2 regions of the Alteromonas sp. 38 genome follow, and region 1 is predicted to be linked to the other one. Evidence: predicted binding sites of a transcription regulator. Region 1 holds the regulator's gene; the other holds the start of a gene.
The links. The regulator FliA, encoded in region 1, starts transcription of late flagellar genes. The targets are predictions, from matches to a motif close to CTAAAGNTNNNNNNNNNNNNGCCGATA.
Positions count from the first base shown of each region.

Region 2: a site for FliA is predicted at 1,731-1,757, ahead of FLAVO9R_RS05785 (flagellar protein MotY). Genes of this name have one in related genera too.

Region 1 covers NZ_LR733300.1:1,193,161-1,196,585, reverse strand. The annotation lists gene FLAVO9R_RS05110 (protein phosphatase CheZ) at 1-648, opposite strand, end outside; gene cheY (chemotaxis response regulator CheY) at 683-1,066, opposite strand; gene FLAVO9R_RS05100 (RNA polymerase sigma factor FliA) at 1,103-1,834, opposite strand; gene FLAVO9R_RS05095 (MinD/ParA family protein) at 1,831-2,697, opposite strand; gene flhF (flagellar biosynthesis protein FlhF) at 2,694-3,425, opposite strand, start outside.
Region 2 covers NZ_LR733300.1:1,353,353-1,356,777, forward strand. The annotation lists gene FLAVO9R_RS05775 (peroxiredoxin) at 115-720, shown strand; gene rnt (ribonuclease T) at 897-1,553, opposite strand; gene FLAVO9R_RS05785 (flagellar protein MotY) at 1,873-2,679, shown strand; gene glpQ (glycerophosphodiester phosphodiesterase) at 2,786-3,425, opposite strand, start outside.

The sequences.
Region 1 (3,425 bases):
TTTTTCGACTTTCGCTTCAGATGGCTTGCCTAGTTCCGCCTGTTCGGGTTCACCGAACATCGTAAGCATATTAACTAAGCTATCTTCCACTTCTTTTACGAGTTCAATCACTCTGCGAATAACTTGACCGGTAAGATCTTGGTAACCTTGTGCCATTAACACTTCGGTAAGCAATGATGTAAGCTTAGCCGATTGTTTCGATCCGTCTTCTAGCAATTCGTCTAAATCTGCACATAAAACTTTGAATTCACCCAACTCAAGTTGACGATTCATCAGTTTTTTCCACTCCGGCATGATTTTCTCGATGCGGGTAGAGAGCACTTCAGCAATTGGCATACTCTCTTCAACTGCATCCATGGTGGTATTGGCAGCTTTTTCCGTTTCTTCGATAACGTACATGAGTCGCGTTTGCGCATCAGGAATGTCATCAACGGTTAAATTTTTAATACGTTCATCGATTTGGAAGTTATTTAACGAGTCATGAAGTTGACGCGTTAATTTACCAACTTCAGCAAAGAGCTCAATGGACTCTTTCATCGAAACAGCTTCTAAGACAGCGTTCGCTGATGCGTTATCGCCCTCTTCAAGATACGCTACCAATTTTTTGGCTTCTTCGAGCGTTATAGAGACACTTTCATTTGTCGACATCCAGTAAACCTCATTTCTCTGGTGAGCGTCTGGATCAACCTAAACGTTCGAAGATTTTATCTAATTTTTCTTTCAACGTAGCGGCAGTGAAAGGTTTAACAACATAACCATTCACACCAGCTTGCGCTGCGGCAACGATTTGTTCTTTCTTCGCTTCTGCTGTCACCATAAGAACCGGTAGGTGTTTCAACTTATCATCTGCACGTATAGCGCGTAATAAATCGATACCTTGCATACCTGGCATATTCCAATCTGTTACAACAAAGTCAAAATCACCTTGTTGTAGCATAGGTAGCGCGGTGTTACCGTCGTCCGCTTCCTGGATATTGGCAAAACCCAAATCTTTTAGCAGGTTCTTTATGATACGTCTCATGGTAGAAAAATCGTCAACCACGAGAATTTTCATACTTTTATCCAAAATAGCCTCCAATGAGGGGTTAATTGTTATTAATTTCTATTCTTCGTCAACTTGCCACGATTTCATTCGTGATTTGAGTTTTAACATGGCCTGACTATGAATTTGGCTCACTCGCGATTCACTAACATCAAGAACTTCGCCAATTTCTCTAAGGTTCAGTTCTTCATCATAGTATAAAGAAAGTACAATCGCTTCCCGTTCGGGTAATGTAGTAATAGCATGTGCTAGCGCTTTTTGGAAAGCCCCTTGCATCAAATCTTCTAACGGCGCGTCGCTACCTCGGTTTTTTTCTGTAGAAATAACATCTTCAGAAACCCCTAAATCTTCGATCCCCACCAATTTACCGGCATTCACTTCGTTAAGCATTTGATGATAATCTTGCATGCTTACATTCATTTTAGCTGCAATATCAACATCTCGCGCGTCACGACCAGTTTCACCTTCAACTTGAGAGATTGCTTCGGTAATGGCTCGTCCGTTTTTGTGCACGGAACGAGGTGTCCAATCACCTTTTCTGATTTCATCAAGCATCGCGCCACGAATACGTATACCCGCAAAGGTTTCGAAGCTTGCGCCTTTGGAACCGTCAAAATTTCGTGCAGCTTCTAGCAGTCCAATCATACCGGATTGGATTAAATCGTCGACAAGTACACTGGCTGGCAGTCTCGCCATTAAGTGGTGTGCTATTCGCTTCACCAGCGAAGCGTGACGCTCAACTAACTGTGACTTGTCCGTTTGCTGTTGATAAGCGGCTGCTTTGCTATTCAACGCTGACTTCCTACTGCTTTATCTGCTATTAGTTGTTCAATAAAAAACTCTAAGTGACCTCCTGGTTGCGCAGGAATAGGCCAAGATGCTGCTTTGGCTGCTAGCTGGCTAATCGCCACTGCCGCAGGAGAACTTGGATAAGCATCTACAATTGACGTTTGCTTACGTACCGCTCGTCGTATGTTCTCGTCAAAAGGAACCGTTGCCACCAATTCTAGCGCAACATCCAAAAATCGCCCTGTTACTTTCGATAGTTTGCTGAAGAGTTCCTGCCCTTCTCTAACATCGCGGACCATATTGGCGACCACTTTGAAGCGAAAGACACCGTGCTCTCTGTTAAGAATTTTAATTAACGCATAGGCATCGGTGAGTGAAGTAGGCTCATCGCACACTACCACCATAATATCTTGAGAGGCTTTGGAGAAACTTAGCACCATATCGGAGATACCTGCTGCGGTATCGACGATAAGCACATCAATGGGCGAACGCAATTCGCTGAAAGCTCTAATAAGCCCTGCATGCTGCGTTGGTGATAGCTCTGCCATTGATTGAGAACCTGATGTGGCTGGTGCTATTTTTATACCGTGAGGGCCCGTAACGAGAACATCGTCCAAGGTACACTCACCAGATAATACGTGGGAGAGGTTTTTCTCTACTCGCAATCCTAGCATTACATCCACATTGGCCAGACCTAAGTCTGCATCCAATACCATTACCCGCTTTCCCTGCTTTGCCATAGCAATAGCCGTGTTTAGCGTAATATTTGTTTTACCAACGCCACCTTTACCTCCGGTGACGGCGATAACTTTGATTAATCGTGATTGCTTCATTTTTCGTAAGCTACTCGCTTGATCATCAATCATACTGCTCGTGCTGTTTTAACCACATTGTTACTAGTAGTATGATTCAAACCGTACTTTTTATAAAGCTTTGCAGCAGCAGATACTAAAGATTTTGCTTCTGCAATCTTAATGTCTTCAGGAACTTTCTGTCCATCTGTTACATAACTGACAGGTAACTGGTACTCCACCGCTGCGCTAAGCACTTCGCCTAGAGAGTAGCACTCATCAAGCTTTGTAAAGATACAACCGCTAAGTTCCACCCCTTCGTACGCATCTATAATACGTTGTAACGCAGCATATTGGGTATTCGCTTGCGCTACTAGGTATTTTTTCACTGGCTGCATTTGACCGTTATCAAATTGATTTATCTGTTTAATTAATCGACTATCTCGCTGACTAAAGCCTGCCGTATCAATTAACACTAGTCTCTTATGGCGTAATTGAAACAATAAATCTGATAATTCTTCACTACTTTGTGCTTTACGCACTGTGCAGCCAATAATTTTTCCATATGTGGCTAATTGCTCAAACGCTGCAATACGATAGGTATCTATCGTAATCATGGCAACGGAGTCAGCACCATATTTCTGTGCATAGCGAGCAGCTAATTTAGCGACTGTGGTGGTTTTACCTGTTCCGGTAGGACCCACTAACGCAACTGCGCCCTTTTGCGTAAGTATATCGTTACCTGTCACATTAATGCGATTAGCCAATAGGTTTAAAAGATAAACCCAAGCGTCACGCTCGTT
Region 2 (3,425 bases), 160 kb from region 1:
ACAATGCGTTATAGCTTGTTATCTAAAATTAAGTACCAATAAAGACAGATAGAAAACGCCTAGTAATAAGACGTTTTACTTATTATTAAATTTTTAAATAAATTGGAGATACTCATGAGTGTATTAGTTGGTCGTCCAGCGCCGGATTTTACCGCGGCTGCAGTATTAGATTCAGGTGAAATAGTTGACTCATTTTCACTATCTGAAACCATTAAAGGTAAAAAAACGGTACTATTTTTCTATCCGCTAGATTTTACCTTTGTTTGCCCTTCTGAACTGATTGCTTTTGATAAGCGTTTTGAAGAATTCAAAAAGCGTGGCGTAGAAGTGATTGGTGTTTCTATCGATTCACAGTTTTCTCACAATGCATGGCGAAATACGCCAGTAAACGAAGGGGGTATTGGCCCAGTACAATACACCTTGGTGGCCGACGTAAAACATGAAATCTGCCAGGCGTATGATGTAGAGCACCCTGAAGATGGCGTGGCATTTCGTGGCTCTTTCCTGATTGATGAAGAAGGCCTTGTACGTCACCAAGTGATTAACGACCTTCCGCTAGGCCGCAACGTAGACGAAATGCTTCGTATGGTTGATGCGCTAGCATTCCATCAAGATCATGGCGAAGTTTGCCCTGCGGGTTGGACACAAGGTAAAGCTGGTATGGATGCATCACCGGAAGGCGTGGCTAAGTACCTTGCAGCAGAAGCTGACAAGTTATAATAATTAACGCTGTGCCGAACGCAACTATATTAAGTATGTAAAAAAACATGCTAAGCGTTTCGCAAATGCGTCTACCTAATACTAAAACAGCGCCATTCGGCGCTGTTTTTTATTTCTATCAAATCGATTTTGATGAAATGGGTTTGCCGCTAAGCCTCCATTTTAGATATTGCTTATCAGCAAGGCTGATCAGGATTGGCGGGTTGATCTGCCAAGGGCCAGCCGCCCAGTGCTTTATAGCGATTTACCATAAAGCAAAATAGCTCTGTGGTTTTTTGCGCATCATATAATGCGCTGTGGGCTTCTTTTTGATCAAACTCGATACCTGCCGCTCGGCAGGCTTTAACCAATACGGTTTGGCCTAATGTTAAACCTGCAAGGCTGGTGGTATCAAATGATACAAATGGGTGGAAAGGCGTGCGCTTAATGTTGCAGCGGGCTATGGCTGCGTTCACGAAACTTTGATCGAAGGTGGCGTTATGCGCCACAATCACCGAGCGCTGGCAATCCGCATCTTTTTGCGCTTTACGAATGCCTTTGCACAGTGACTTCATCGCTTCACTTTCTTCAATGGCTCCGCGCAGAGCACAGTGAGGGTCAATACCGTTAAACTCTAGCGCTGCGGGCTCTAAGTTGGCCCCTTCAAAAGGGTCGACATGGTAATGAAAAGTTTGGTCAGGATAAATTAGCCCATCTTCTTCCATTTTTACCGTGACGGCAGCGATTTCAAGTAAGGCGTCGGTTCCAGAATTAAAACCAGCGGTTTCGACGTCAATAACAACAGGAAAGTAGCCTCTAAAACGATGAGGAAGGGAATGGTGCAACTCAGACATAGTTTCTCTTAGCAGGTTTTTTGGTTACGTAACACGGCTGTATCAATATAAAAATGCTACGGAAAGTGGAGCGATTATGGCAAGGATAACACACGGTATCCAGCCTGAATTTCGTTGATGGACTAAATGACGGGCTATGGAAGCTGCAATTCAATGTATAATTGATGGAATAGAAGGCTAAACTTTTCTACACTAAGGACGATATATTCTGTAAGCGCCTTTTCGTTAGGTATGGTTTATCAGTTGAGTGGGTATAGTTGTGAAGCGTAAATTCGGTTTACTTATTCCGTTGTTTTTTACTACGGTCGCAAGCGGTGCTATGCGTCAGTATTCGGCTACGGTAGAAACGTCGAACTGGGAAGTGGTTGATGCATCGCGTTTGCAATGTACCTTGAACCATCCTTTACCAGGGTACGGCGATGCCATGTTTACTAGCGTGGCTTCAAAACGGCTTAATATGGAATTCGAGCTAGATATGCACTTATTGCCTAATCGCTTCGATGTGGCTGCTGTCTATTCTGTACCGCCAAAGTGGATGCCGGGTGTTGCGCCTAAAACTATCGCCGATATGACATTGCGAACGCAATATAATGGTGACCTTCCACAAGACGCCGCATGGACTATGTTAAGTGAACTTGAGAAAGGCTTCTGGCCCACCATTTATTATCAAGACTGGTACAACGAATACGATAAAGTGAGCGTTGCATTAAACGCCAGTAATTTCTCGTTGGTGTATCGAGACTTCGTTGAGTGTGTGTCTAATTTATTGCCTTATAATTTCGACGATATTGCCTACACGGTGTTGTCGTATCAGAAAAACAGTACCGAACTGACTAAGTATTCGCAAAAGCGCCTAACAATGATTGGGGAATACCTAAAAGAGGATAGTGACTTAGAGTTAGTTTTGCTTGATGGCTATACCGACAGTTATGGCGGGCGATGGAACAACGAACAACTATCTATACGCCGAGCCAATGAAGTAAAAAGCTACTTAACTACTATTGGTGTGCCCGATGACAGAATTCAACTTACGGGGCACGGCGAGAAGCGTCATATCGCGAATAACAATACCCGCGAATCAAGAGCACAAAATAGAAGGGTAGTGGTACGGTTATCTAAATCCTAGTGATTGACTCAGTGACTGAATTGAAAATTTATTTTGTGATTCGAATATAAAAAGCGGCTATTAGCCGCTTTTTTTGTGTGTTGTATAATAGCTTAATTTATTATTGCTACTCGCCTTGTGCCTCAAGCCACGCTTTGACTGGTGGCACATGGTCGGTAAATACGCCGTCTACGTTCACCACGTGTTTCAGGGTAGAGAGAAGCTGTTCTGCTGTCATGCCTGGCGGCAGAGCATCTTCACGAAAAGTGTATGGATGAATAACGAAACCTTCTGAATGGGCATGTTCAAGCCAAGGTGCCGGCACCAGTTTACCCGCTTTCATCGCTTGCGGATCTAGTAGTTGCCCTAACCAAGGGCCTAAACCATCGGCATATTTAGCTACTGCTTTCATGCCGGCTTCACTTTTTATCCAACCGTAGTCTGTGGTTGATTCCGCCCAGCTGTTCTCACCGATTAGCATGACCACTTTGCCCGCATAGTTTAGTTCGTTTCTAATGCGCTTTATTTCATTGAAGTCGAAACACTGCAAGTAACTGTTGGCGTTTTTACTGGCAAGATTAAAGCGAGTTAGGGAGGCAATTACAATTTGGCTTGCATCTACGCCTTGTTCGGTATGCCACGCTGGTGACTTTACTTCCGTATAAACCCCTACATCGGTTTCGAACTCTCGATTGAGTTGAGTGATAAGCTCGTAATGTTCATCCAAGGTTGCTACGGTAAAGTTCGCCGTATTCCCCGTATAACGT